One region of the Virgibacillus dakarensis genome, then DNA from elsewhere that is predicted to be linked to it. Evidence: riboswitches for the same ligand, from Rfam matches in the RefSeq annotation. Region 1 holds a riboswitch; each other region holds the start of a gene.
What was found. A riboswitch is a leader RNA that binds a small molecule or an ion and turns the genes downstream of it on or off. The one in region 1 is predicted to bind thiamine pyrophosphate.
Positions count from the first base shown of each region.

Region 1 (7,855 bases):
GAAGGATGTATGTGTTCTACAACACTTTCCGTACAGTTTTCAACACAATTATGCTTTGTTGGATGGACAATGCGCTTCGGGCATCCACAATCTGGTCCATGATGATGTCTCATATAAAAGCCCCTTTCCTGTGATAGGTTCACTACTAACCTATGATAACTGCCTGTAGATTGTATAAGACATGAACCTATTTTCCGTGTCACTTTTATGCTATACTTTTCTGAAAAGGGGGGAAAATAATGGAGCAAACAATTAAAAAAGCAGTTCAAGATGAATATCCGGAAGACTTTTCCTGGTGTTATGGCTGTGGGCGACTAAATGAAAATGGACATCATTTTCGTACGGGGTGGGATGGTGATAACACCGTAACCATTTATACACCACGGCCAGAGCATACTGCACTACCCGGTTTTGTTTATGGCGGGCTGATCGCTTCCCTGATTGACTGCCATGGAACCGGCTCAGCATCCCTTGCATTACATCGGAAAAATGGGCATGAACCAGGCGATGCTGTGGAACCGCCACGATTTGTGACGGGGTCATTACACGTTGATTTCATTAAACCTACCCCACATAGCGTCCCATTAAAAGCAGTTGGAACAGTGGAAGAAGTCCATCCGAAGAAATGGAAAGTACATACGGAGGTATTTGCAGGCGGCAAGGTTTGTGCTAAAGGAGAAGTTGTTGCAGTTGTAATGCCAAGTACGTTTTATGAGAAATAAAAGAAATCAAAATGCATGTTCATACTAGTTGATATGAACATGCACTTTTTCAGTTATAAAACTTTCCCCAATGTACTTCTTCTGATTAATATCCTTTAATAATTTATTTCATTCATTTTGCATGGTTTAGTGATAAGTTCAGCACCCACAAATCTCTTTAACCAAATTAAAATTCCCTCAGAAAAGTCATCTTTACCTGAAGGGACTTGCTTTATAGTACCCACGATATTCAATATTGTAGTGGCGTTTCTATTAAGAAACAGAGCAAACCTGTTTGTTAAAATAAGCAAGTGCTTCTTTCTCTTCACCATTCTAAAATCAATGGATGAAAACTTGCTCCTACAGCAGGATTTTGACAGCCGTAAGCCAAAAGGAAGTTTTTAATTATTACACTGTTAACAAGCGATAAAATTCAATCGTGTTTTCATATAGACGATGATAAACGTCTTCCTTATCCAGCCCTTTCAGCTCAGCAATTTTACGTATGGATTGATGGATCATTTTCGGGTCTGTTTTTTCGCCTGTGAACGGCCCCGTAAACGTCCAAGGACCATCTGTCTCTACCATCATGTTCGCTAAAGGATAGCGTTTAACCAGTCGTTGAATTTCCTTTTCATACAACACATCCGGCGTGATCGATATGTAATAACCATTTTGCTGCATACGCTCAACCGTTTGAGGATCCCCTTTGAACCAGTGAAAATGAGCTTTTTTCACCGAATACTTCTCGAGTAAATCACAGACAATGGGAGCATCCTCATAGACAGCATGCAAAACAATCGGCTTATCTAACTTTACGGCTTGCTGAATAAACAGCTCCAGTACTTCCATATAAGGCTCTACTGGAATGCTAGGTTTTTCTTGCCGCAAATAATACGGTAAACCAACTTCCCCAATGGCCACCATCTCCTGCTGATGTCTATGCATGAATAATATAATTTCCTCCAACATACGATCTGATGGTAATTCCTGTTCCGGATGGTAGCCAAATGCCGGTTTAATTCGTTTATCGATTCGGGAAAATTCCAGATTCATTTTAGCAGATTGCAAATGATATGATACTGCAATTAATGCAGCAACATGATGATGCTTCAGTTCCTTTAGCAGCATATTTCGATCCGGTTCATCGTACATGTCCAAATGGATATGTGCATCAATAATCTGATTTTCCATATTATTCACCTAGTTCCTGATAGATTAGCTTTTTCCATTGCAAAAATTCCTCCGACAAAAGGATGCCTTCTTTTCTTGGTCTTGAGAATGGAATGGTAATTTCCTTTTTTACCGTTGCTGGCTTATTCGTTAACACAATCACCCGATCAGAAAGATAAATGGCCTCCTCAATACTATGTGTTACAAATAATATAGAGCGTTTATCTTCCTCCCAGATTGATAAGAGCCATTTTTGCATCGCCAATCTGGTAAACTCATCTAATGCCGAAAATGGTTCATCTAAACAAATAACGGGTTGTGGACTTAACAAGCTTCGGATAAAGGCTGCACGCTGCTGCATTCCACCAGAAAGTTCATGCGGATATGCATTCTCATACCCCTTAAGCCCGGCACGTTCAATCATCTCCATTGCATCTGCTTCCTTTCCTCCCCCTGCTATTTCTGCACCAAGCAATACATTTCTTAAAAGACTTCGCCAAGGAAGCAGAGATGGAGATTGGGGTGTATAACTAATGGCTCCTTTTGTGCCGTTTATCAGCCTGTCATCTAAATAAATCTCACCGGAATCAGGAAGCCGGATCCCGCCTATTACATGGAATAATGTGCTCTTTCCACTGCCAGATGGACCTAGGATGGAAACAAATTCACCATCATGTACGGTAAATGATACATCGCTCAGTATCACGTTTTGGCTATATGACTTTGTTACGTTTTGAACATGTAGTTTTCCCATATCAGTTCCCCTCTGATTTCCAATTAAGTAGTCTTTTTTCGATAAAAGCGATCAGTGAAAAGAACAAAAGACTCAGAACCATGACGAAAAATATCGCAACAAAGACACGATCGGTTCGGAATGATGAGGATGCTAATGTCATATAGACACCAATTCCTTCATTCGCACCGAGCCATTCAGAAATAACTGCTCCCATTACACTATAAGTTGCAGAAATTTTTAATCCGGAAAATAATGATGGAAGTGCACTTGGAATTTCCAATTTCCTGAAAATCTGCCTTTTATTTGCCCCGGCCATTTGCATATAATGAATCAAATCACGATCGGTTTGCCGAAACCCATCCAATGCTGCAACAGCGATTGGAAAGAAACAAACCAATGTGATGATGATAATTTTGGGCAGCATCCCAAATCCAAACCAGATCACTAAAAGCGGTGCCAGCACAATAATCGGGATATTTTGTGATAAAATCATCAAAGGAAAAAATGCTTCCCGAACAAATGGAATAAGATGCAGACAAACAGCAACCAAAATCCCGATGCTTGCACCAATCAAAAAGCCCATAATCGATAAAGTAATGGTTGAGATTAAATGATGCTGATACATTGGCCAGGCTTCTATTCCTGTTTTGCCAATTTGCGACGGTGCAGGCAGGAGCCAATCCGGTATGTCAAACAGTTTACTGGAAAGCTCCCAAATACCGAATAAAAGGAGGAGAACCACAACGGGTTTCCAGCCTTTTTCCATGATCCCTTTCATTAGCGATATTTCTCCGTCAGTTCTGACATCGAGGCTCCATCCGGTTTATGAAATACTTTTACCTGTGAAATAATACTTTCACACCCCAGCTCGGTCATTCTGGTATTCATTTTTTCAATAATTGACAGCAATTCCGGCAAATCTCCTTCCATCGTTGTTTCGAGCGGATGCACTTCATATTTCACTCCAGACTGATCGATAACCTCTATTGCAGCATCTACATATGGAATCGTATCTTCTCCGTTTTTCGTCTTTGGGATAATTTGAATACTTACTAAAGCATTTGCCACTTGAAGCCCCTCCTATTTTTTTGGTAAAAATTCATTGGTAAAAGCTTTCTTGCTATCTAGCTGTTTTTCTAATAAATGATTGTCGTACATCCAGCTTGCATAATTATCCCAGACTTCCAGTTTCTGTTCACCCCAGCGTGTGGCATCATCCTGATATTTTGGTGAGAGCCATTCCTGACTAGCCTTTACCAGTTCTGCATCAAGATCTGGAACTTCATCTAGCAAAATAGTAGCCGCATCTTCAGGATTATCAATGGCAAATTCATACCCTTTTGAAACGGCTGCCAAAAACTTCTTAACTGTTTTCGGGTTTTCCTTAATCGTGTTCTCATTCGCAGTAAGAACCGGTGTATAATAATCAAGTCTTTTCGAGTAATCGGTCAGATACAACATATTTAATTTCTCACCACGCAACTCGGCCTCTACGCCTGTCCAGCCATAATAAATCCAGGCAAAATCAATATCACGCTTTACTGCCGTAAAGAAGTCGGTGTTCCCCATATTGACAATATTCACCTTATCAACGGAAGCATTTTCTTGTTTCATAAGGGATGCTAGGACAGCCTTCTCAACTGGTGCTCCCCAGCCACCATACGTTTTTCCGACAAAATCCTTCGGTGATGTGATGGCTTTTTCCTTTGGTGAGGCAAAACCGGATGTATTATGCTGGATCACCGCTGCAATGGAGACAACCGGCACACCTTGCACACGTGCTTCCGTAATACTTTCTTGGTAGCTAACACCAAAATCGGCTTTTCCTGATGCGACAAGCTGATCAGCCCCAACCTCTCCCGGCATTATGATTTCCACATCCAGTCCCTCGTCATGAAAGTATCCCTTTTTTTGTGCAACATAAAGGCCAGTATGATTCGTATTTGGTGTCCAATCCAGGACAAGCTTTACTTTCTGCATACCGTCCCTATCCTGTTGATCCTGTTCCGTGCTTTTGGATCCGTTGTTACTGTTACATGCAGTAAGAACGGTAATCATGATAAGTAAAAATAAAAGCTTCTTCATTTCTTATCCTCCATGTGATGGTAGTTTTGTTTAGGAAAATGATCGGCGAAAGGGCTGCGGAAATTGCAATAAAAAAACACCGCCATTTTTAAACCTGGGGTGTGTGCGAAAAAGATAGTTTATCTTTCCTGTTCAACATGTTCCCTACGCTGGTTTCAGCCAGATCAGGTTCCAAGGGTCAGTATCTATCGGATACAATCTCAACCAGCATCAACTGGTCCCCCCACAAAATCTATTTCATTTTTATCTTACATGTTCAAAGGTACTACATTACGGTATCGTTTGCAAGGTTGGAATTTTGAATTTGATATTTAAACCTGCCTCCTAAATATGGGCCCATCAAATACAGTAGTATGATATTCACCAGATTCACCTAACGGGCAAACATCCTTTCCACTGATATCAGCGATAAATGATTCATCTACAAGACGACCAACCCAGTTTTCCGGAAGCTTTGTATTATCTACTTTGATAACACGCGCCTGAAATTTCAACGCTACGAATTCCCTTAATAGATCCAACACCTTATGTTTTTCTGTCCACAACGGATAGATTGGTGCTACGTCTGCTTTTTCGGCTACCTGCTCTCCCCATTCACGGTGCCCTTCTAAGTAAATATCACCAAATGCGACACTATCAATCTCGTATTTCGTTTTTAGGTCCTTTAGTGTGCGAACAAAATCTTCTGTATACCCTGCAAAGTCTGTTTCAATAAAATGAACTGGAATCCCAATCCGCTCAGCCTGCTTTTTGATCCGCTCAAGCTTCTCCCCGTGTGCGACAGTTTCTTGTTTTTCCTTCCATATCGTAGTAATAAGGCTGACAACATGATAACCCTGCTGCTCTAGACGGTATAGTGCTAAACAGCTATCTTTCCCGCCACTAAATGATAATGCTACCTTCATGTCTATCGGCTCCTTTCGTTATACTACACTATACCATTTAGACAAAAAATTGGGAAAGCCAGTGATAAGTTGGCTTTCCCAAGGTTCATGGGTTGTTGTTGTAAATCTTCCACAAGACTTGTTTTGATTTATACTGTATCCTATGCGACGAAAACTGTACTTGTATTGGTACATGCCTCAAGACAACCGTACATTTGTATTGAATTTGGATGCAACCCTATTCCGCAGTTTTTTTATCCGGAAACAGCAAACTGAATACGATTCCGAACAATGCTGCAATGAAAAAAGTAGAGAACCGGGATGTAATGATACCATCTAACGGTGTGCTAATCCACAACACGGTAAAAACAAACCCAGAAATAATCGTTGCTACAACCCCGATACCGGAATAGCGCTTCCAGAAAAACGTCATCAGGATCGCCGGGGATAAGGTACAACCGACACCAGCCCACGCCCAGCTGACAACTAGATAGACCAGAGAATCAGAGGTTAGGGCAATAAGCATACCGATAATCCCTGAAACCAATACAATAATCCGAGACAATGATAATAATTGCTTATCCGTCAAGTTCATGCCGAGTGTCTTATGAATAATATCCTCACTAACCGAACTGGTAACAACCATTAACTGAGAATTTGCCGTTGTAATAATTGCTGCCATAATTCCGGATAACAACAAACCGGCAATCCAAGGCGGCAGCAAATCCAGTATCATATGCGGGAGAATCGTCTCTACATCAGCAAACGAGCCTTGACTGTACATCGCAATCGCCGCCAGCCCAATTAAAAACGCACCAGTATAGGCCATAATCGTCCAAATAATCGCAACTGAAATACCTTGCTTCGCCTCTTTCTCATTTTTCAGCGCCATAAACCTGCTGCTTAGCTGTGGCTGGCCGCCTAAATACCCGAAAAACCAGGAAAAGTTATTAAAGAACAATACACCAATGGCAAATCCCGTAGCTCCGCCAAACCATGAATTGAATGATTCTCCAGCCTCGACCAGCGATTGACTAATCGACAGGTCGTGCGTTCCAATATAAATAAGTGCAATGATTGGCAGTACACAAAGTGTAACCAGCATCATAATACTTTGAATCATGTCCGTCCAAACAACGGATAAAAATCCGCCAAAATAAGCAATCGCAAGCACGACAATCGTTGCCAGTACAACCCCGACCGTTTCATTCATTTCGAATGTTGTTAAAAATAATTTTCCAGCTCCAGCAAGCTGTGCCCCCACGTAGAACATAAAAAAACAGGAAATTAAAATACTGGCAATCCAGCGTATCAAATTTGCCTTTTCCCCAAATTTAACGGCCAAGTAATCGGGTAATGTTAAGACGTTATGTTTATCAGTTTCCCGCATAAACTTTCGGGCCAGGAAAAGCCATGCAAAAATAATGCCCAGTGCTATTCCTGCAGCAACCCAAATCCCAGCAAGTCCGGTCGTAAATACGAATCCGGTAAAACCTAACAAGAGCCAAGCGGATTCACCAGTTGCTCTTTCCGAAAATGCTAATACCCAGCCTGGCAGCTTTTTTCCACCTAGAAGGAATACCGCATGATCCATCTTTGTCCGGCTTGTCATATAACCAATCGCAATAATAACAACAAAATAGATAATGAATTCGATCAAGATAATGTTATCCATTATAAATACCTCCTGACTGAATGCTTCTATCCACTTGGAACAAAAACGGTTTGGACATTCACTACCACTTATCAGTCCTCCTTCCCACTACAGTCTTTTTTTACTAAATGTATGTACTGAATAATCAGATAAGAACAGGCAGTTAAGATTCTAAAATTCTACTAGAATCCTTCATGCTTTATTGGCATAGGTTAATAAATTTGTGATCTTTTTGGTAAATTGTCATGAGGTGTTTTCATTAGCGTGGAAATGTTTTATAGTAGAGAAGGACAATCTGGATAATTTGAAACCAAATCCAGTAATGTTTCGTATGAAGAGTTGTTACAAAACTTATAAACCGAGGGGGTGAATACAGATGTTGGAGTTAGTGAATGACCTGATGAGCGATATTACGCCGCTTTATTTGTACTTAAGTATCGCTTTGTCGATGATTTGTGCATATCGCGGGATATCATTTAACATGCATATGATCAACCAAAACAACGATCTCGCCACTAGACAATGGCATGCTGCCAGATTTCGCTTACTTCCAAGGCAGGAGGATCTTGGAGCTAATACCGAAATACAAAATTGGATCGCAACCAAAACGAAGCGTATCGAA
Region 1 covers NZ_LT732553.1:320,573-328,427, reverse strand. The annotation lists gene CZ382_RS01690 (spore coat protein) at 1-113, opposite strand, end outside; gene CZ382_RS01685 (PaaI family thioesterase) at 240-722, shown strand; gene CZ382_RS01675 (TatD family hydrolase) at 1,110-1,895, opposite strand; gene CZ382_RS01670 (ABC transporter ATP-binding protein) at 1,897-2,628, opposite strand; gene CZ382_RS01665 (ABC transporter permease) at 2,630-3,388, opposite strand; gene CZ382_RS01660 (thiamine-binding protein) at 3,388-3,678, opposite strand; gene CZ382_RS01655 (ABC transporter substrate-binding protein) at 3,691-4,695, opposite strand; TPP riboswitch at 4,820-4,930, opposite strand; gene CZ382_RS01650 (Dph6-related ATP pyrophosphatase) at 5,007-5,600, opposite strand; gene CZ382_RS01645 (sodium/proline symporter) at 5,818-7,254, opposite strand; gene CZ382_RS01640 (hypothetical protein) at 7,610-7,855, shown strand, end outside.

Region 2 (7,855 bases), 520 kb from region 1:
TGCTGCAATCATTTTTAGGTATTGCTTTTCATGCTCTTTCCGCCTCGAGAAAAAGTCCCCATCAACGTCATTGGGCAACACCTTGTTTACAATTAATGTTCGCACATGTAAATGATATTTATCAAGCAATTCAATGGCTTTTTTTGTTTCCAAAATGGGAAGCCGTTCGGGATTTAAAACAAACACAAATCCTGTCACGTTTCCATCCAATAAAAGATCCCTCGCCTGCGAAAAACGCTGCTGTCTCGTTTTTAATACATCGTAAATCGGATCCTCAACCGGTTCGCCATCATTCAGCAGCTGGGTATAATTGTCATTTGTCTTTTTCCGTTTTTCCAGCATACCTTCAATCCAAATACCCATCAGCTCAGGCAATGATAACAGGCGAATGGTGTGACCCGTTGGCGCCGTATCAAAAATAAGTTTATCAAAATGCTTGCTCTCTTCCAAAATGATTGTAATTAACTTATCAAATAACGCTGCTTCATCGGCACCCGGTGATGCTTTTGCGGTATCCAGCTGCCGATGAACCTCCGCAATCATTCCGGAATGAACTACACCTTTAATATTTTCCTTTACTCCTTTTATATAATTGTTTGTTTCGATCACGGGATCAATTTCTAATGCTTGGAGCCGGTCTGTTATCCTTGTTATTGTCCCACCGATTTTATGATTAAAAATATCCCCCAAATTGTGTGCTGGATCTGTCGAGACCAACAACGTTTTATACCCATCCTTGGCTGCTTTCCAAGCAATTGCAGCAGCGGATGTTGATTTCCCAACCCCTCCTTTACCACCGACGAAGATAATTTTTTTCGTGAATTCCTGCATGATAAAAACTCCTTTTTACGGGCCTTTCCCAATGTACTAACATAATAAAACGATTGAAAACAGACGCTGGATAGCCTTAAATCGTTCACAACCATGATGCTTACACGTTTAAGCAGCGGGTTTTTGTCCCTTTTTCTAGCAGCAGCGGATTCCGGTCAGCGGTGATTTTTCTATACCCATCCGCAAATGCCAATCATGGAATTTTTCGATCATATACGGATATAACTCCAGTGTATAATAATAGACTGGATTAGGGATACCAATCATCTCTGAATAAAGCAGCAATAAAAATAAATCATCCTGATCTCTTAATTCCCGGGCTATTTCCTGGCGGTGCGGCATACTTAAAACTTCTTCATAATAGGCAGCCAGTTTTTTTAATTTATCGATCATATTTTCACCCTCCTCTTTCTCGATACCGAAAAGGGATCATATCGTTCATGATCCCTTTCATCATCATTGGAATAAACCTCACTATTTCACATTGATATTATCACCCGGAATATCATCCCTTTTACCTGACAATGCCGCAAACGCTGTCAAGGTAATCCAGACGGCGAATACAAAAATGATTGCACCAAACACAAACAATAATGTGTTTGATTCAGTCCCGAACCATGACCATTGAAAGACAACCTGCTGAAACATGGCATATAGCGTCATAAACATTAAAAAAATCATTGGAATCAACGCGATTGCATAATTTCGGCCCAAACGTTTTAACCAAATTGCAATCATTAATAAGCTAATTCCTGCCAACAACTGGTTGGACGTTCCGAATAACGGCCAAAGGAGATATCCGCCTGAGCCAAACCCTTTTGGTCCCTCCGGTATAAGTACTAGCGCTGCACTCGATACAACCGAAATCGTTGTTGCAACATGCGTTTTTGTTAAAACCGGCATTTTGTATTCGGATCCTAGTTCAGCCACGATATACCGCATAAGCCGTACGGATGTATCCAGTGTTGTTGCTGCAAAGCTTACAACAATGATGGATACAATTGTTGTCGCAACCTCAGGCGGGATCATCAACCCTGCCGCAAGCTTACTCGCACCTTCAACAAAAACATTCAGTCCAGCCCCGTTTGCAGCTGTGAAACTACTGTAGGTGGCCAGGAATTCATCTGTATTGGCAAAGAATGTTACAACTGCAATAATCGCAACTAATGCCAAAGCTCCTTCACCGACTGCCCCTAAATAACCAACCATACGCGCATCTGTCTCTCTATTTAGCTGTTTAGAGGATGTTCCGGAAGACACAAGCCCATGAAAACCGGATATGGCTCCACAGGCAATCGTAATGAATAATAATGGGAACCAGGAAACGTCTGTACCTGTATGTGTCACCGGAGCCGTAATATCCGGATTTGTGAAAATAAGTCCTAAATACAAGATTGCCAGCCCAACGACGAGCTGATGGGAATTAATGAAGTCGCGCGGCTGCAATAACTTCCATACCGGTAATGTGGATGCAATGTATACGTAAACCATTAAAATAATGATCCAAATGAAAAACGCGGTCGAGATAGAACCCAAACCAAATAAACCGCTTCCATCTTCTCCGCCCATGTACTGTACCAAATCGATTTGCAGAAAATCTACCTTACTTGCGACGACCGCTGCAATATACATAATGGCTAGCGCTATTAACGACGGTACAAGCATTTTCTGTTTCCGCTTATAAACAGCATAACCAATCCACACAGCTAAAGGAATTTGGATAAATACAGGCAGCACACTAGCCGGGAATGAAATAAACAAATTGGCAATGACCCAGGCAAACACGGCGTTTACCATTAAAACGAGAATAAGAATAATAAACAAAAATAAGATCTTTGCCCGCTGCCCAATTAGTTTGTTGGCGAGCGTACCAATTGATTGCCCTTTATTGCGGACAGACAGTACCAATGTACCAAAATCGTGGACGCCAGCAGCAAAAACGGTGCCTAAAATAACCCATAAAAAAGCTGGCAGCCATCCCCAATATACTGCTATAGCTGGTCCAACAATCGGAGCTGCACCTGCAACAGATGTAAAGTGATGCCCCCAAAGCACAAACTTATTCGTAGGGACAAAGTCGACGCCATCTTCATATTTATGTGCAGGCGTCTGATAATTCGGATCCAAACGAAAAATCTTTTCCGCGACAAATTTTGAATAGTACCGATAGCCTAAAGCAAAAACAATAATTCCGATAATCGCAACCAAAATACCATTCACTTAACCTACCTCCCCATATTTTAGAAATTTAACCCCTGCATTTGAAAAAGGAGCTTATCCTATTAGAAGCTATGTAATAGGAACATATTTTAGTATCTATTTTAACTGATAATTATGGAAGTGTAAATATTTCGATTCTTAGTTCCTGTTAAAAGAGGAATACTTTTCTTGTGTAGATTTAGGGCGGGCCAATTTATTCATGGATCATTCCAATCATTTCGGTCACACTCCTGCTTATGGCATTGTTGATGTTCGAGTTTCCGGCTAACCGGAAACGGCGAACATCAATGATATCGGGGAATACTAAACCGGTATTTTCAGGCAAGTCACAGTATATACACTGCGAGTAGTGTAGAAATGACGAGTCCGAGGATAACTGGAATAAAGTTTTTGCGAACTAGATCCATCACGGAAACGCCGCAAAAGCCGGCAATCGCAATCAGAGAAGACCAGGCGACAATTGTGCCCCCTCCAGTCCAGATTGCCCCCAATTGACCAATTGCTGCAAGTGTTCCCGTATCAATTCCACTATTATCCAGAGATGCTGCCAGTGCTCCTGTTAACGGCAGCCCGGAAAATCCAGAACCATCCAATCCAGTAATGATACCAATAACCAGTACACTGAATGCAGCAAGCAGTGCACTTTGCGGTAAGAACTCCTGTGTCGATTGAACAATATCAAATAAAAAAGCAGGCGGATTTTCCTCGATTCCCAAAATACTTCCGGAAAAATCAGCACTGCCTAAAAAGAAAAACCCAGCAATCGGGATGACTGGCCCCATAGCCTTAAAGGCGAAGACAAATCCATTAGTTATGTGGTTGCTAATATAATCCAAAGCGTGCTGTCTGCCAAACGCAACAGTGGATAATAGCAGCAAAATAACGGCAACACCTCCGATAAACGCAGCACCGTCACCACCTTCCAGACCACTCATTCGTCCAGATGAAAGCTTTGTATAAATCATATAAATAACAACACATAACAATGCCGACGGAACTAGAATGGCAAATATCCTACTCCAGGTTGGCAAGTGATTAGCCCGAGGTTTATGGCTCGATTCTGTTTCTGTCTGCAGTGCTTGAAGATCCTCTTCAATTAATATGCTGTCTTTTGGCCGGATTGTTTTTCGATAAAGCAAATATGCAACAGTAATTGCTATTCCCCCTGCTATCAGTGATAATAATAAGGCTTGATCCGAAACAATCCCGACATCAATTCCGGCAGATTTGGCTGACAAGCTTGGAGCCACCTGTACTATATAATCAGATGAAAGTGCCATGCCCTGGCCAGAAAGTGCAATCGCAACTGCTGCAGTAACAGCTGGCAATCCTGCACGTACTGCTGCCGGAACAAGTAATGCACAAATTAACGGTACAGCTGGTGTTGGCCAGAAAAATAAGGAAATAACATACGTTACAACAACAAGGACGAAATACGAAACATGTCCATTGACCATTATCCTCTGAATCGGCTGAATCATCATCCGATCCGCACCAAGATCACGTAACGAATGCAATAAAGCCATCATAAATGTAATAATCAGGAAAATGCTGAAAAGCTCTTTCGCTGCAACCAAGTTGGCGTTAAAGATAGACGTAAATCCATCAACAATACTCCCGTTGTAAACCCAGGCAATCACAAACGTCCCCAGTAAGGTTGGCAGTACAACACCACGTTTAAAAATCATCGTCAAAATAATAATAAGTGTAAAGATCCCGTACAACCAATGCGATAATGTCAGCTCCACTTGAACCTTCCTTTCTTTCCTGCATGTGTTATAGCCTATGCATATTGTAAATACAGGTGAAAGAAAGATAGTGATAATGACAGATTTGCTAATGATTTGAACCAGCATATATTCTTGGAACACAGCCGATCATTAAAAAACGGGCAGATACATTACGTTTGCCCGTTCTCTTCAGTCGATTCGATTTTCTCGGCACAGCTGTTACATGTCAGTTTACCATTCATTTGTTCCCCGTCAAAAAAACCGTTCTCACAATAAACAGGTTTTCCACATAATTGGCATTCTCCTATTAATTCGCGCAAGACGATTACCTCCCTGTTTTTATTATATTGCAAGTATTAAGTGGATGCAAAACAGCTTCAGCTCGATCGGAGCGCTTGCCGTTCGATCGGGACTTTTGCTCGCTTGATCAATCGGAGTTTTTGCGCGTGTTCGATCGGAGCTCGTGTCTTCGGTCGGGAGGTAGACTTATGGAATCGGGTTACTACTCCTAAACACAGAAATTTCCCGTATGCTCTGGAAATCTGGCTGCTACACTCACCGTCGAGCAATACTCCATTATGTCCATTTCTTTTTATCCTCTTTCCCCGTTTGGCTCAATCCCTATACCAAAAAAACCGCACCATCAGGTACGGTTTTAAAAGATGCAAAATTACCTATGCAGCACTTAACAATGTCTTTGGCTGTTTGTTGAACAAGAAAAATATGCCAATGGTACAAATAACGAATGATGGTAAAATATATGAGCTGTTATAGAGTAAAGAATATATCCATACGTTCATTCCATCGATTGCCGATCCGAAGAATACAACCCCTGCAGCAAAGTGTGCGGCAAAACGTAATATTGAACCAAGAAACACACCTGCCATAATATAAGCTAACGAACGCTTCGTATTCCCTTCTTTTACAGCCCGTTGAATACGCTTAGCAAAAACACCGGCAAAACCGATTACAGTAAAGGCAACGCCATAATCAAGTACGCCTTGCCACGGAACCAAAATATAAGCGGATCCTACCGCAACCTGCAAAACACCCCAAAGGAATCCTGACAACAATCCGCCTTTCAACCCCCAGCGAAACGCAACAATAAAGATTGGAATCATGGCAAGTGAAATCGACCCGCCCTGCGCCCAAATTTTAAACGACAAAAATGGAACGAGATCAAGCATTAAAGCAAGTGCCGTAAAAATGGCCACCTCAATCAAAAATAATGTTCGTTTAGTCCGCATACGAAACTCCTCCCCTTTTCCAGCAGTAAAAAACAGCCGAAAGCGAATATTTTTTGCACACAAAAAAAGCAATGACAAAGGGGAAGCTTCCTGATGGGGAATCCGCTCACATTGCTTTTTATTCCATCAAAAAAGCCACCATCCCTACGCTAGTATTAACTAACAGGTTCAAAGGGTAAGAACTAAATTACTGTTCACTCTCAGCCATATGGCTCCCCCTGCAGACTTTTCTTTCTATGCTTTTTTCGTTACGTGTATTATAGCCTATTTATCATCTGGTGACAATGCCCTGATCCAGCAATTCCTACAGTGCTAAAAATTCCTCAACATCATTCACACACAATTGGATGGCACTTTCCCAGAAGTCCGGCTTCGTTAAATCAACTCCCAAATGAATCTCCGCCAATTCTTCCACGGTCATCCTACCTGTATCACGTAACAGTTCAATATATTCATCTTCAAAACTGCCGCCTTTTTCAAGGGCATATGCATAAATGCCCAGACTAAACAGATAGCCAAACGTATACGGAAAATTGTAAAACGGTGTACCTGTAATATGAAAATGCAGTTTTGACGCCCAAAAATTCGGATCATATTCTTCAAGCGCCCCGCAATAGGCTTCCTTTTGCGCCTCAACCATCAGTTCATTCAATCTCGGAACTGGTACCATCCCTTGTTTCCGCTCCTCATAAAACCGTTGTTCAAAAATAAACCGTGCATGAATATTCATAAAAAAGGCAACACTACGCTGAATTTTATCTTCCAGCACAGATAATTTTTCCTCTTTATTTCGAGCGTTTTTTACCGATGCATCGGCAATAATCATTTCTGCAAACGTTGACGCCGTTTCCGCAACATTCATTGCATACCGCTGATTTAGTCCATTCACATCATTCATCACGTGTTGATGATAGGCGTGGCCTAATTCATGTGCCAAGGTTGCAATATTCGAGGTTGTTCCCGAATAGGTCATAAAAATACGAGTTTGTCCACTATCTGGAAAGCTCGTGCAAAATCCACCCGGGCGTTTGCCAGCACGATCTTCTGCTTCGATCCAGCGTTTGTCAAAAGCCATTCGGGCAAAGCCTGCCATCTTCGGACTGAATTTACGAAAGTTCTCAACGATAAAGTTCGCTCCTTCAGTATAACTCGACGTTGTTACCGAATTCGTCAGTGGCGCCCCGATATCGTACATACTTAGTTTCTCTTGCCCTAATAATCCAGCTTTCTTTTGTAAATACTGAACAAATGGCTGTTTTTTGTTCGTTATGGCATTCCACATTGCATCCAATGTTGCTTTCTTCATCCGATTTATTGCCAGTGGCTCCTTTAATACACAGTTCCAATCACGATGTTTATATGTTTGCAGCCGGAAACCCGCTAAATGATTTAACGTTTGGCCAAACAGCGCAGCATTCCCAGTCCATGCTTCTCCCAACTTTTCAAATACATGTTTGCGAACAGAACGATCCGGATTACTTAATTTATTCGCTGCTTGTCCAACTGAATAGGACGTAATTCTCCCATTCTCTTCCAGATTAACATGCATATTCCCAACAACGGTTTCGTACATTTGTCCCCAGCCATGATAACCGTCGATTTGCAGGTCATTCATCAGTACTTCTTGTTCTGCTGGTAACAATTCTTTCGCCTTTTCCCTGTTTTCATTCAGGATAAAGGAAACTTCCCGCAGTCCAGGACGTTTAAGCAGCTCTTGCCAGGTTTGATCATCAATACTGATAAATTTTTGTTCCAAATTTGTTTTTATCGCACTCATTTTCGCTGATAATTCGCTGCGTTTACCAACTAAAACAGCCGCTTTTTCAT
Region 2 covers NZ_LT732553.1:835,886-843,740, reverse strand. The annotation lists gene CZ382_RS04190 (ArsA family ATPase) at 1-831, opposite strand, end outside; gene CZ382_RS04185 (cory-CC-star protein) at 967-1,224, opposite strand; gene CZ382_RS04180 (carbon starvation CstA family protein) at 1,306-3,051, opposite strand; gene CZ382_RS04175 (hypothetical protein) at 3,378-4,799, opposite strand; gene CZ382_RS23930 (hypothetical protein) at 4,952-5,101, opposite strand; gene thiT (energy-coupled thiamine transporter ThiT) at 5,456-6,028, opposite strand; TPP riboswitch at 6,153-6,257, opposite strand; gene CZ382_RS04165 (M3 family oligoendopeptidase) at 6,333-7,855, opposite strand, start outside.
Region 2: it holds a riboswitch for thiamine pyrophosphate, as region 1 does, so the genes downstream of both, thiT (energy-coupled thiamine transporter ThiT) here and CZ382_RS01655 (ABC transporter substrate-binding protein) in region 1, are expected to answer to the same signal.

Region 3 (7,855 bases), on a different contig from region 1:
TTTACATGGGACGATGACACATTTATTGCAGGATATGCACGGACAAATCCAAGAAGCCTTCTCCATTTCGGCAGGCCTGGATTATCCGGGGGTTGGACCGGAACATAGTCATCTGCACGATACTTCACGCGTAACCTATACGTCCATTACCGATAAAGAAGCGTTAGAGGCATTCCAGTATTTATCTAAAATAGAAGGTATTATTCCGGCCTTGGAAAGTGCCCATGCTGTTGCGTATACAATGAAACTGGCAAAAGAAATGGAGCCGGACCAATCACTAGCCATTTGTCTATCAGGTCGTGGCGATAAAGATGTTGAACAAGTAAAAGCTGCATTGGAGGGAAACAAAAATGGGTAAGCAACGTATTGAAGAAGTTTTTCAGGATAAATTAGCCGCTGGACAAAAATTGTTTGTTCCCTATATTATGGCTGGTGACGGTGGACTGGATATTTTAGAGGAACGTTTGCTGTTTTTGGAGGAATGCGGTGCTTCTGCGGTAGAGCTTGGTATCCCCTTTTCTGATCCAGTAGCAGACGGTCCAACCATTCAAGATGCAGGAATCCGGGCGTTACGTAACGGGACAACGCTCACTTCTGTTTTCGAGACACTAGAAGGCTTTAGGAACAAGCTTAGCATGCCAATTATATTTATGGCCTATTTAAATCCAATCTATAAATATGGTATTGAAAAGTTTGCGGCAGATTGTGAAAAAGCAGGCGTCGATGGGTTGATTATTCCTGATTTGCCGCTTGAAGAAGAAGCACTTGTGGTTGACTATTTACAGGAAAAGTCGATCGCATTGATTCGTTTGGCCGCTTTAACCAGTCCGGAAGAACGCCTTCGGGAAATAGCCAAACGGACAGAAGGCTTTTTATACGCTGTTTCGGTTACAGGTACGACCGGAGCAAGAGCCGCTCATCAGGCGAATGTAATAAACTATTTACGGGATCTGAAAGAAATAACCGATGTTCCTGTTTTGGCGGGATTTGGCGTGTCAAACCCGGAACAGGGAAGGGAATTGGGATCAGCTTGTGATGGGGTTATTGTTGGAAGTAAAATCGTGGAATTGTTATATCAAGATAAGATCGATGAGGTTAAACGGTTAATCCGGGAAAGTATCTATAATACGAGTATAAGTAGTTCCGGTACACGCTAAAGAAAAAAGTGAAACATTTCCCCCGCCTATTATATTTTTAGAAGCAACGTTTAAATTACCTGGAAATAGGCAAAATAGTAATAACAATGATACATTGGAGGAGTTAGGATTGAAACGCTTCATTCAGATTATTTTTACACTATCAATTGCATTATTATTAGCTGCATGCGCCAGCCAGCAAAATGATAATGGCGGGGCCTCTGATAACGACAATGCCGCTTCCAACAATCAAGCCCAAAATAGTAATCCGAAACAACCAGATAATACGATGAATAACAACGATAGCAACACAGATATGTCCGAAAAAATGGGGCAACTGGATTATACTGATATCGAATTGGAAGTTGGCTATGGCAAGAATCAAGAATATGAGGCAGAAATTGAACGGGAGCACAACTCTGAGTTCATTGATGCAAAAATAGAGGATTCGGTGAATGATGTTTATGAAAAGGGTGAAGAGGCCTTTAATGACCTATATCCAAAAGTCAAAAAACTTTCCATTACTCAAGACACGAAAAAAGACGATGCAATTAGTCAGGTCTTAAAAGCGTTTGACCTGCCAGATGATTACACCAAATTCGAAGTCGAAATTACCTTTAAAGATAATACGAAACTTGAATTTGAGGACAGAAAGTAGTAAAAAGGTCTTCCTTGACGGAGACCTTTTTTGCTTTTGATTCCGCAATTAAAGCGTCATCCACGCCCGATCGTTACTCCAGTCAATTTGGACAGGCAAATCAAAAAAACGTGATAAATGTCCGCCGGTTAACATTTCTTCCCTTTTCCCTTTCGCATAAACTGTTCCCTGCTTTAATAATAGGGTGTGCGTGAAAACAGGTAATATTTCTTCTATATGATGGGTTACAAACAGGATCGTTGGTGCATTCTCCTGTACAGCTAATTGATTAACGGAAGACATTAGCTCCTCACGGGAAATAAAATCAAGACCGTTCGTCGGCTCATCTAATATCAATAACTCTGGTGATCCCATTAAACCACGTGCGATAAGAATCTTTTGCTTCTCCCCCTGCGAACAGGTTTGATAGGTTCTTCCTAGCAAATGACTGCATTGAAGCTGCTCCATAAGCTTGCAGGCTTTTACAACATCAGCTTCTGTTGGATTTTCGTACAACCCGATGGAAGCAAATTTCCCGCTAACGATTATATCTTCGACGGTCTCTAGCCCCTTCATTCTTTCTTGAAGGGAGGAACTGACCCAGCCAATTGATTTCCGTAATTCCCGAATATCAGTTTGTCCAAACGGTTTCCCCAATACACTAACCTTTCCCGTCGTCGGCCAAATGTAGCCGTTTATCATATTTAATAATGTCGTTTTTCCAGAACCATTCAGTCCAAGAATTGCCCAGTGTTCCCCTCTTGAGACCCCCCAACTGATATCCGATATAATCGTTTCCCCGTGCCTTTTCCATGAAATATTCTGTATATCTACTATTTTGTCCAATGCTGTCCTTCCCCTCTCTAGCCGCCCATTCTTCTAATCTAGCATATGATGAATTTCTTATATACTACATTTGGTTTGGGAGAAAAACAAATTATTCGAATTATTGCATGGATTTGAGAAGACAATTATCAGATTCATTATTGGCTGAGATAAAACTGCGATATATAGCAGACATTCAGACTTTCGTTTGAGTGTCTGCTATTAATAAACATCACTTCTTCACAATTGGAATCCAAATTTCACAACAATGATCCTCAGCCGTTACATCGCCATTTGGCGGGTAAGCTTCTATTTCCGGTGCATCAACATGCTCATACCCGGTTGAGGGAAACCATTCGGAAAAAATACGATCCCATATCTTTTCAATCGCATGCGGCACCGGACCGATCGCCTGGAAAACCGCCCACGTTGATGCCGGAATCTCCTTTTCCTCCCAATCGGAAGGAACCGCTTGATTACTCCGTTCAGCACAAATAAAATAAGTTAATTCTTCTTGCTGTTTATCAAATTCCATACATACACCAAGTAATCCCATTGAACCACAATCGTTTACGAGCTTCTCCGTAAATCCGTTCCTGTTCGATTCATCCCAAAAAGCTGGAATATCACGATGGTTTTGACCATCAATTGTTGCCGTACGTATTCCTTTTCCAACAACCCGAAACGCTTCCTTCTCAACAATTCTGTAATTCATTTCTTCATCACCCTTTAATTGAATTTGAAAAGAGAGACGAGGGAATGCCTTCAACGATTGATTGTAACGGCGTGCGGCTGATGGACTTAAACCATGCAGTTTACGAAACGCCTTGGAAAATGACTCCGGAGTCTCGTAGCCATACTTATACGCAATCTCAATTACTTTGCTTTTCGAATGCGTTAATTCCTGAGCAGCCAAGGTTAATCTTCGGCGTCTGATATAATCAGCAACGGTTACACCCGTCAACATATGAAACATTCGCTGAAAATGAAATCTAGACATACATGCAACCATTGCCACATGTTCAATAGGGAGGTCAGCGTCTAAATTTTTCTCAATGTAATCAATGCTGGCAATCATTCGCTGCAACCCTTCCATAATCGTTCTCTCCTTTCTTAATGCAACTTTATCAGGTGACAATTCTTCTTTCCTGTTCATCTGTGCTTTTTAAAGACATGTCTTTGATCAAAGGTTGTTAATCCTGGAATCGTTAACTTTTATTATACCGTAAGAAGGTAATCCAAACAGCTAAAATTTCCAATTTGCTTTACAATCTGTATGAATCCCTTTACCATATAAATAGTTTAAAAAATATCAACAAATTCACTAGGGGAGCTTTCAAGAGCTGAGAAGAACATTTTCGTTCTGACCCTTTGCACCCGATCTAGGTAATACCAGCGTGGGGAAGTGTAGCTGTATGTAACATGGAACTAATTGTACATACAACCAAAGCTGCATTCCACTGGGGAGCGGTTTTTGTTTTTTTATCACCCTTCCACGTATTTCAGGACATAACATAACAAAACGAGGAGGCGATACATGTGCGTGATGAATGGGGATTTATCGATACTGGGATACACGATGCCATAGTGAATATGGCGTTGGATGAGTTGTTGCTTCATTGGCATAGTGAGGGGAAAACACCTCCAATTTTACGTTTCTATCAATGGTCTGCACCAAGCCTGTCCGTTGGCTATTTTCAGAATGTTGATAAAGCAATTGATTTACCAGCATTAGATCGTTATCAGGTTCCACTCGTTCGACGGTTGACTGGAGGAAGCGCTGTTTTGCATGATGATGAGCTAACTTACAGCATCATTATTGCGGAAGATAAGCCCTATATCCCGGCTTCAGTTGGAGAAGCTTATTACATACTATCGAAGGGGATTTTTGCAGGGTATGAAAAGCTCGGGATTACAGTAAATTATGCGGAAACAACGAAATCAAACAAGAGCCGTTCTGCCGTATGCTTTGAAAAACCTGCATTATATGAATTAATGGTGAATGGAAAGAAAATATCTGGAAATGCACAAACTCGTCAAAAAGGAGTACTGCTGCAGCACGGGTCGATACCACGATCGATTGATAAAATCATGCTTTTCGATCTGTTCCGTTTTCCGAGCGAAGAACTACGGGAAAGAAACAGAAGGGCATTTGATAAGAAAGCAACAACGATCAGTCAAGAGTCTAATGTACCTATTTCAATTGACACCATGAAAGACGCGTTTAAAACAGGATTTGAAACAGGAGTAGACATAGAACTATTTCCATTTGCATTAACCAATGAGCAATGGGATGAAGTATACCAGCTTGCTGAGAAGAAATACAACACAAACGAATGGAACTTCAAACATCAATTAAGGAGCGTGTAAAATGGCTAAACAAGAAGAATACATACGAAAACCGGAATGGCTGAAAACAAAAATCAATACAAACCAATCCTATCGAGGCCTTAAAAAGTTAATGCGCGATAAAAAGTTAAACACCGTTTGCGAAGAAGCCCGCTGCCCGAATATCCACGAATGCTGGAGTGAGCGTAAAACGGCAACATTTATGATTTTAGGGGATACGTGTACACGCGGCTGCCGCTTTTGTGCAGTAAAAACCGGGTTACCTAATGAGCTTGATTGGGGGGAACCTGCACGGGTCGCTGAATCCGTGGCTATTATGGGATTAAAGCATGTGGTAGTTACAGCAGTAGCGCGGGATGATTTGAATGATGGTGGGGCAGCCGTATTTGCTGAAACGGTTCGAGCCATTCGCCGGGAGAACCCTGGCTGTACCATTGAAATCCTTCCATCCGATATGAAGGGTGATTATGATAGCCTTCATACATTAATGGATAGTAAGCCGGATATTTTTAACCATAACATTGAAACCGTACGCCGATTAACGAAGCGTGTCCGCGCACGGGCGATGTATGATCGTTCCCTGCAATTGCTGCAGCGTGTTAAAGAGATTGCCCCAAACACACCAACGAAATCAAGTATTATGGTGGGGCTTGGAGAAGAAAAAGAAGAAATTATTCAGGCTATGGATGATCTCTTGGCACACGATGTGGACATTATGACAATCGGGCAATACTTACAGCCAACGAAAAAACACTTGAAGGTAGAGCGCTATTACCACCCGGATGAGTTTGCCGAGCTAAAGGAAATTGCTTTGGAGAAAGGCTTCCGTCACTGTGAGTCAGGCCCACTTGTCCGCTCGTCCTATCATGCAGATGAACAAGTATCGCAAGCATCCGCCCAACGCAGAATTGATTATATGAAAGGCTATGAGAAGCAAGAAAATAAAAAAGTGGATTTTCAAGTAGAGATGTTTCAAAAATAAGTATTGTACTCGATTGATTTGAGCTTCACTTGATGGAATTTGGCTTGTGCTCGATCGTTTTTTAACGGCACTCGATCGACTCTGGCTTGCGCCCGGTCAATTCTGAACGGCACTCAATCGATGTTGGATTGTACCCATCGATTTTGAACGGCACTCGATCGATTCTACGTTGCGCTGCCTTAATAGATTGTGCGCTCATATATAGTGGAGGCTGTCATGCAAAAGGTACTTCGATAACATGACAGCCACTACATTTATGCCTTAGCTAATTTTCCGTTAATAGGCCAGATCCGTTTCTTATTCCTTTTCCCAAATCGTACAAGTCGTATAGCGTTCAGGATGACAATTAATACGCTCAATTCATGAATTAGCATGCCGGATGCTAGGAATACTTTGCCAAAGAGCACCCCCGCCAATAGTAACCCGACCGTACCGACTGCAAAGAACATGTTTTGCTTCAAGTTCCGGACAGTTGCTTTTGCCAAACGATAGGTGTATGGAATTTTGGCAAGGTTGTCGCCCATTAAAACAACATCTGCCGTTTCCATTGCTGCGTCAGTTCCGACCGCCCCCATTGCAATCCCCACATCGGCTAGTGCAATTGCTGGTGCATCATTGATTCCGTCCCCAACCATCGCTACCCGTTTTCCTTCCGCTTTTAATTGTTTAATCTGGGCAACTTTATCTTCCGGCAGCATTTCAGCAAACACGCGATCAATTCCCAGTTGATCCGCCACTTTTTTTGCGGAATGTTTGTTGTCACCTGTTAACATAATTGTTTGTTTTATTCCCAATGCCCGCAAGTGTTCGATCGTTTCACGGGCCTCGCGGCGGATCTGGTCTGCTATCGAAATAATCCCTGCCAGCTGGTTATTAACACCCACAAAAATGACCGTATTCCCATATTTTTCTTCCTGTATTGCAAATGAGTAGGCATCATTATTAACCCTGGTACCATTATTTTCCAATAATTTTCTATTTCCAATGACTACATGCTTCTTATCAAGCGTTGCGGTTATACCTTGACCTTTTTTTACTGCAAAATTGAATGGCTGATTCGTGAGTGCCATATCTCTATTTTTGGCTTCTTTTACAATCGTTCGTCCTAAATGGTGTTCCGAACGTGCCTCTACCTCAGCTGCCAGCTTTATTAGCTGATCTTCCTTCATTCCGAAGCCCTTCACACCTGTAACTTCGGGCTTTCCTTTTGTTAATGTTCCCGTTTTATCAAATACAACAACATCCATTTTCGCCAGGTTCTCCATCACTTCCCCGCCTTTGACCAAGGTTCCCGCCTTTGCGCCATTTCCAATACCCGCCACAAGGGATACTGGAGCCGAAATGACAAGGGCACCAGGACAAGCAATTACCAGAAATGTTAAAGTTAGTTCTATATTTTGCGTGAACAGAAATACGATTACCGATAAAACTAGAATTCCTGGTGTATAAACATTGGCAAATCGTTCAAGAAACCTTTGCGTTTTTGCTTTTGCTTCCTGGGCCTCCTCCACCAATTCGATAATTTTGGCAAATGCTGTATCATCACCCACCTTTTCCGCTTCAACCTCTAGATAGCCATTATCAAGGATTGTTCCACCAAATACAGTATCTCCCCTTTTTTTATTAGCTGGTACCGATTCACCGGTTATCGTTGCTTGATTTATAAATCCCTGCCCCTCTACTACCTTTCCATCAACCGCAATTTTTTCACCTGATTGAATCAGAATTCGATCTCCCTTTACGATATTTTCAATAGGCAATATTACCTTCCGTCCCCCCTGCAATACGGTTGCTTCAAGTGGTACCATATCCATCAATGTTTTTAACGAGTTCCGTGTCTTTTCTAACGTACGAGTTTCCAAATACGCCCCGAACAAAAATAGGAAAGTTACTGCCGCGGACTCTACATATTCTCCAATAATCAAA
Region 3 covers NZ_LT732554.1:158,082-165,936, forward strand. The annotation lists gene trpB (tryptophan synthase subunit beta) at 1-358, shown strand, start outside; gene trpA (tryptophan synthase subunit alpha) at 351-1,157, shown strand; gene CZ382_RS10350 (YusW family protein) at 1,267-1,794, shown strand; gene CZ382_RS10355 (ABC transporter ATP-binding protein) at 1,843-2,619, opposite strand; gene CZ382_RS10360 (AraC family transcriptional regulator) at 2,831-3,754, opposite strand; TPP riboswitch at 3,915-4,019, shown strand; gene CZ382_RS10365 (lipoate--protein ligase family protein) at 4,138-4,968, shown strand; gene lipA (lipoyl synthase) at 4,970-5,929, shown strand; gene CZ382_RS10375 (heavy metal translocating P-type ATPase) at 6,184-7,855, opposite strand, start outside.
Region 3: it holds a riboswitch for thiamine pyrophosphate, as region 1 does, so the genes downstream of both, CZ382_RS10365 (lipoate--protein ligase family protein) here and CZ382_RS01655 (ABC transporter substrate-binding protein) in region 1, are expected to answer to the same signal.

Region 4 (7,855 bases), on a different contig from region 1:
AATCAATGAAAAATCAATTTTGCAAATCCCTGGAGCCCATGATGCAATGGCAGCACTAGTTGCGAAAAATGCTGGGTTTAAGGCACTTTATTTATCTGGAGGTGCATACACCGCAAGCAAAGGGCTTCCAGACCTTGGGATTGTGACCTCGACCGAAGTGGCGGAAAGAGCGAGGGATCTTGTTCGGGCAACGAATTTACCTGTGCTTGTTGATATTGATACAGGATTTGGCGGGGTTCTTAATGTTGCTCGTACAGCTCGGGAAATGATCGAAGCCAATGTCGCGGCAGTACAAATAGAGGACCAGCAACTTCCGAAAAAATGTGGTCATCTTAATGGGAAGCAGCTTGTTTCTAAAGAGGAAATGGTTCAGAAGGTGAAAGCGATTAAGGAGGTAGCCCCGTCACTCGTTGTTATAGCACGTACAGATGCACGAGCAGTAGAAGGTCTGGAAGCTGCCATTACAAGGGCACAAGCATATATTGAAGCTGGTGCTGATGGAATCTTCCCGGAAGCATTGCATACCGATGAAGAATTTTGCTTATTTGCCAAAAAAATAGCTGTACCACTGCTTGCCAACATGACGGAGTTTGGCAAGACTCCGTATATTACTGCTGAAGCCTTTGAAGAAATGGGCTTTCGCATGGTTATTTATCCGGTAACTTCTTTACGAGTGGCTGCTAAGGCTTATGAACGAATTTTTCGTTTGATTAAACAGGAGGGGACACAAAAAGATGGTGTCTCTGATATGCAAACAAGGAAAGAGTTATATAAGACAATTTCTTACGATGATTTTGAGGAGCTGGATGAAACAATTGCCAAAACAATGTTGTCCAGTGACCAATAGAAAAATATGCAAGTCTTTTGATTTTCAAGCGATGACTCCGATTCGATGTTAAAGATAATTTCTGGAGTCAACGTCCTTTTCTACTACTTAATTAAATTTATGTTATGATAAAGATAATAAAATAACAACGCAACCACAAGGGGAGCGTAAGGCTGAGAGAGAACATGTTTTGTTCTGACCCTTTGAACCTGTTAGTTAGTACTAGCGTAGGGATGTGGTGATTAAAAACAGTGGTTTACTGATTTCTATGGAAAAGAACAGTAACTTGACTGGTTTATCTGTATTCACTTATGTCTTCCTTTTGGTGCGTTAAAACAAAAAAGGGAGGCATTTTTTGATGAAAAAATTAAGCTTGCAAACGATGATTGAGGTGGCCATTTTCGCGGCATTTGCATTTGTTTTGGATTTATTGCCATCATTCCATTTTGGACCGTCCATATCTATTTCCTTTTCCATGGTACCAATATTTATTGTTGCCTTTCGCTGGGGTTTTTTTGCGGCTTTTGTATCAGGATTTCTTTGGGGGCTCCTGCAGATTGCACTCGGTGAGGCATGGATTCTCACACCAACACAAGCATTTATTGAATATTTTATTGCCTTCGCATGTATTGGCTTTGCCGGTCTTTTCATCAGACCAATCAAAGGGAATTTGCTAAGGGGACGAAAAGGGAATGCACTCATGTGGATTGTCATCGCGACATTGGTCGGTGGTGCTGCTCGCTATTTTTGGCATTTTGTTGCCGGCGTGATTTTTTTCAAAAAGTATGCGATCGAAGCGGGGAAGTCACCAATTATTTACTCATTGACGATGAATGGGATCACGTATATTGCTTCTTCAATAGCCTGTGCGATTGTGTTAGTCCTAATCATTTCGAAGGCAGGTCAATTAATTACGTCGGCAAAGTCTGCTAAGGATCAGCGTATGGTTAGTTGAAAAGTACAATCTCATTAAAAACAGCCAAGCATAAAAAGGTGTTTGGCTGTTTCTTATGGAATTACTTGTTATGCTTATAGTCTGGATTAAAGCTATACCGGGATCTATACGGTGATCTAATAAATGTGTTTATCTTCTGCCAATACATCAGCTATTTTTTTCGTTGGACAACGGTTACGCAACTCAACCTCGTAAGCATTTAAGGAAATAATAAATGATTGTCAAATTTAGCCGTTTTTTAGACGCAACTATCAGAATCATCCGTATTTAATAGGTATTTGTAATAATTAAAGGAATAACCGGGATTACATTATCACTATCCGAATATAAGCCCATCTATCCTTTTAAATGATTAAGTATCCGTTTTTTCTAAAAAATGAATCTTTGTTAAAGTTAATAGATACGACACTATTTAAGGGGGACTTTCGTAATGCAAAAAGGATATGGCAAATTTTTAAGCACTGTTTTGCTCTCATTTATTATCGTAATCGGACTTTCTGCATGTGGATCTGACAAAGAAGCGGATGGAGATGCCCAAAATGGCAGCGGTGATTTGAAAGACGAATATACCGTTGTAAGTGATACATCGTTTGTACCGTTTGAGTTTAAAGAAGACGGTGAATATGTCGGGTTTGACATTGAGTTGATAAAAGCAATAGCGGCTGAGGCAGGGTTTAAGATTAATTTAGAAACAACGAACTTTGATGGAATTATCCCCGGTCTGCAAACAGGTCAATTTGATATCGCTATTGCCGGGATCAGCATTACCGAGGATCGGGCAAAGAAAATCGATTACAGTGACGCTTACTATCAGTCAGGTTTACGCATTGGCGTGGCGGTTGACAATGACTCGATCAAAGGTATTGAGGATCTGGAAGGAAAGACAATTGCTACACGTCTAGGTTCTACAAGTGCTGCCTATATTGAGAAAAATATTGATGGCGCTGAAGCTAATCAGTACGAACAGCTTGACCAGGCTTATCTGGCAGTTGAAAACGGCAGCGCGGATGCAATTTTGTATGACGCACCAAATGTTGCCTATTATATTAAAACAAAAGGTGAAGACAGTCTGAAAATGGTTGGCGATTTGTATCAGGCTGAGGATTATGGTATTGCCATTGCAAAAGGAAATGACGCATTGGTTAAAGCCATTAATGAGGCATTGGCAACACTGAAGGAGAATGGTAAATACGATGAAATCCATGAAAAGTGGTTTGGTGAAAAGCCTGAATAACTGAACTCTGCAGGCTGCTTTATCGGGTGTAACCATCCAATCGTTACACCCTTTTTTACTTCATATAATAGGAGAGGTGAAAGATGTTAGGACGATTTAATTGGGCAGGAGTTATCGATTTTTTACCACAACTAGCAACGGGTTTATATTACACCCTCCTTATTTCAGTGCTAGGGTTATTTATTGGCTTTATTCTGGGGGCTATTTTTGGGTTGGGACGGATTTCGAAAAACAAGTTAATTTATGGGATATCGAGTATATATGTCGAGGTAATACGCGGAACTCCAGTTTTGGTGCAGGCGATTTGGATCTTTTTTGCATTGCCGCTTATTATTGGTCATACGTTTGAATCGGTCACTGCGGGTGTCATTGTTATCGCGCTAAATTCGGGAGCGTACATTGCAGAAATTGTTCGTGGTGCTGTTCAGTCGATTGAAAAGGGACAAATGGAAGCAGGTCGGTCTCTCGGTTTGGATCACGGAAAAACAATGCGCTATATTATTTGGCCACAAGCTTTTAAACGTATGATTCCTCCGCTGGGCAACCAGTTTATAATCAGTATTAAGGACACTTCTCTTTTATCCGTTATTCTTGTTCCAGAGCTGATTTTCCAGGGGCGCTTGATTGCAGCAAATCATTTTAATGCAGTTGAAATTTATACAACGGTTGCATTGTTTTACCTTGTGATTACGTTAACTTTATCCCTTGTTTTACGTCTCGTAGAAAGAAGGTTGGATATTCAATGATTGAAGTGAAGGATCTCTATAAAAAATTCGGTGATTTGGAAGTTTTAAAAGGCATTAATTGCAAGATTGCAGAGCAAGAAGTAGTTTGCGTAATTGGACCAAGTGGATCAGGAAAAAGTACGTTCCTTCGCTGTTTGAACATGCTGGAGGAAATGACTAGTGGTGACGTCGTCGTTAATGGCTATCATTTAAACGATCCAAAGACGAATATTAACAAAGTACGGACAGAGGTAGGCATGGTATTTCAGCAATTTAACCTTTTTCCGCATCGGTCGGTTATGGAAAATATTATGCTAGCACCGAAAAAGGTACGAAAGATCAGTGATAAAGAGGCAAGAGAGCGTGCCCTTGGATTATTGGAAAAGGTCGGATTAAGTGATAAGGCAGACATGTATCCAAGCCAGCTTTCCGGCGGGCAGCAGCAACGTGTCGCAATTGCTCGGGCACTGGCAATGGAGCCAAAGGTAATGTTGTTTGATGAGCCAACTTCCGCGCTGGATCCGGAATTGGTTGGTGAGGTACTGGAGGTCATGAAACAGCTGGCACTTGAAGGGATGACTATGGTGGTTGTAACACATGAGATGGGATTCGCCAAAGAAGTAGGGGACAGGGTGCTATTCATGGATGAAGGAATTATCATGGAGGAAGGCGATCCAGAAAACATTTTTACCAACCCGGAATCGGAGCGGACGAAAGGCTTTTTGAATAAGATTTTATAGCTTTTATAGTTGGGGTAGATAAATGCGGCGTATCCACGGGAGCGCTGCTTATTTATTTCTTTATATATTTGGAAATAGTGAAAGTGTTTAAATTGGTGAGAATCCGGGTATTACATTTTCGTATCAATGCTAAAAGGGGGAATGTAATATGAATAGGAACGCAGCGTGCAATCTTAAGGTCTGAGCACGCAATCCTGGGCTCAAGCGCATATTTTTTAGCTCCCACCGTGATTGCGTTCCAAAGCCATGAGTCATTTCCGATTTATGGTAAGGCCGGATTTACGTGATTGTAACTTTTCCAAAATAGAAAACTGCAGAATAGGGAACATTGAAAACGAGATAATGTTGCAAAATCAACAAGGAGGAGTATGATGGACCAGGACAAAGATGGAAAAAGGCGATCTAAGCTATCTCTGAAAAAAAGAAAAAAGCATCAATTACATAAAGATGATATTACCGTAGTTGATACAGATGTTGCGAAAAAGGCTGTTGTCGCAACGGCGATGGGGAATGCCATGGAATGGTTTGACTTTGGCATTTATTCCTATTTAGCGGCAACCATTGGGAAGGTGTTTTTCCCGGAAATGGCTGGTCCGACGCAGCTGGTATTTAGTTTTGCAACGTTTGCGGTAGCATTTCTTGTCCGGCCGATTGGCGGTATGTTCTTCGGTATGCTGGGCGACCGGCTGGGCCGGAAGAAAATTTTGGCTATTACATTAATTATCATGGCACTAGCTACCCTTAGTATTGGCTTGATACCTGGGTATGCCACAATTGGTATAACTGCACCGATACTATTATTGATAGCGCGATTAGTTCAAGGATTCTCAACGGGCGGTGAGTATTCGGGGTCGATGACCTTTATCGCGGAGTCTGCACCAGATAAACGTCGAGGTGTCATGGCCAGTGGATTGGAAGTTGGGACATTAGTTGGTTACATTGGCGGATCCGGGATTGTTACATTGCTAACATTTATTTTGGGTTCGGAGACTATGCTTGATTGGGGATGGCGGATTCCGTTCCTAATTGCGGCACCGATCGGATTCATTGGTCTGTATTTACGTACACACCTTGAAGAAACGCCAGCATTTGAGAAAATGGAAGAAGAAAAAGAGAAAGCAGAAAAAACAGGCGAATCAAAGCATGTCTCGATGAAGGATATCCTCATTCATCACCGGCGTCCACTTTTAATCGGCTTGACATTGGTCTTTTTTTATAATGTGATTGATTATACCGTTCTAACCTACATGCCTTCCCATTTAACCGCTGTTCTTGGATACGGGGAGACGAAAGGGCTGCTCTTGATTCTGATCGTCATGTTTATCATGATTCCATTCGTTTTATTAATGGGCCATTTCGGTGACCGGATTGGCAACAAGCGAATTATTCAAAGTAGTCTGATTGGTATAATTGTGCTTGCCATACCATCATTCATGCTGATTAACAGTGGGAATAACTGGCTTGTTTTTGCCGGATTATTAATTTTGGCAACATTGCTGGCCGCTTTACTGGGAACAATGCCATCGCAATTGCCTTCACTCTTCTTCACAAATGTAAGGTATGGAGGGTTGGCGATTACGTATAATATTTCCACTTCGCTATTTGGTGGAACTGCACCGTTACTGGTGGCATGGCTGGTTGATGTAACAGCAAGTCAATTGGCTCCGGCATATTACGTTATTTTCGCATCCATAATCGGGATTGTCGTTGTTACCCTTTTCCTTAAAAACACTTCAGGCAAGCCGCTTCGTGGATCACCACCAGCTGTTCAGGAAAAAGAGGAGATCGAGGAAATATTGGAAAACACCGATGATGCGCTATGGTGGAGGGAGGAGAAGAAAAAGATTGATCGGCATATAAATGATGCGGAAAACAAAAACGATTGACTATTGTGCATTATAGGTAGTTAGTTAATAAAAGTGTCCAAGGTTCCCTGGACACTTTTGTTTGCCATTAAAAAATCTATAGCGGTTCATTGTGGAATGGCGAAAAGAATTGCATTAAGCATGACGATGGTATCTTTTGTCCAGAACATTAATTTTTTCCGTATTAAGAACGATTTGATTAAAATTGCGGTCGATTTTGCCAGAATGTACATCTAGCTTTTCCGTATTGCGAACAATTTGATCGAAGTTTCGATCGATTTTCCTGGAATTTTCATTAATTTTTTCCAGTAATTGATTGATATCGCTTTTTGTGGCCATGTCATCCAGATCACTTTTCATAGCAACATTTTCCAAGTCGCTTTTCATGGCTACGTTTTCTAAATCACTTTTTACGACCATAGTAGACTTTATTTCCCTAACTTCATCAACCAGTTGTTGCAATAACTGTTCTTCCATTAGTTTTCACTCCCTTCATTACAAATTTCTCATACTTAAAATATACCATGGACAAACTGTAACAACAAACAGTTAAAAATGTTGGAAATCGCTATAAAAAAACAATTTAGCATTGCTATTTCTATTAAAATGGCAGATTGACAGTTCTATTAATGAATTTGAGGATAAAAAACAAGCGGAAAATTAAATTTAGTATTTTTAATAGTTTTTTAGGTTAAGAAAAAAAGATGCTGAAGAATGTTTGAAAGTTGCTGAACATGGCCAAAAAGTCTGCTGAATAAGAGCTAAAAGTGCTGAAGATTCTCTGGAATGTGCTGAACTAAGCCAGAAAGTTGCTGAACCCCCTCATAAGCAAACCAGGAATCTGTTTAAACCAACAATAGGCCGCGTTTTCCCAGCTAAAACAGAAAAGTCAATTTTAACTTTGTGTCCGAAATTTTTCGGTAAAATTAAAGTTCTCTCATGGATTTACCAACTTTGCTTACAAAATCTCCTGCAAAACCTTTATTTCTATTCCCGAAAATAATATTTACCGTTTTGACTTTTTCAAATTTGGAGTTTACGCTCAGGTTAAATTCAGTCAGAGGGGATTTCACTGTGTGCAAAATAGTAAAAGTAAAACCTATTTCATCGCGAAGTGGCTGGTTGTTATGTAATTTTGCTAATGGAGAAAAACGTTTTGTGAATATACAGCCGTTTATGGTTGGGGTAATGGAAAACTTAAAAAATCCAGCTATATTCAACGATGTTTATATCGATCATATAGCTGGAACGATTGCCTGGCCAGATAATCTCAAGCTTGATCCTGCTGTGCTTTATGACCATGGCATTCGTATAAAAAATATCCGCAATCTAGGTGAAATGATAGAGCAGCATGTGAATAAGGATAGATCTTCAAGCATCATTTTAGTCCCTGTTATAAAGGAACAAATAAAATAACCGAACCCCAAGTTTTTACGTAAAAACATCAAACGAAAATACCGTGCGTTTCTTATACATTTCTCCCTGTTGTAACATAATACTCGGAAAATCG
Region 4 covers NZ_LT732554.1:2,032,800-2,040,654, forward strand. The annotation lists gene prpB (methylisocitrate lyase) at 1-847, shown strand, start outside; TPP riboswitch at 976-1,077, shown strand; gene thiT (energy-coupled thiamine transporter ThiT) at 1,185-1,781, shown strand; gene CZ382_RS19265 (transporter substrate-binding domain-containing protein) at 2,212-3,015, shown strand; gene CZ382_RS19270 (amino acid ABC transporter permease) at 3,099-3,761, shown strand; gene CZ382_RS19275 (amino acid ABC transporter ATP-binding protein) at 3,758-4,480, shown strand; gene proP (glycine betaine/L-proline transporter ProP) at 4,852-6,366, shown strand; gene CZ382_RS19285 (hypothetical protein) at 6,481-6,822, opposite strand; gene CZ382_RS19290 (DUF2442 domain-containing protein) at 7,420-7,761, shown strand; gene CZ382_RS19295 (aldose epimerase family protein) at 7,777-7,855, opposite strand, start outside.
Region 4: it holds a riboswitch for thiamine pyrophosphate, as region 1 does, so the genes downstream of both, thiT (energy-coupled thiamine transporter ThiT) here and CZ382_RS01655 (ABC transporter substrate-binding protein) in region 1, are expected to answer to the same signal.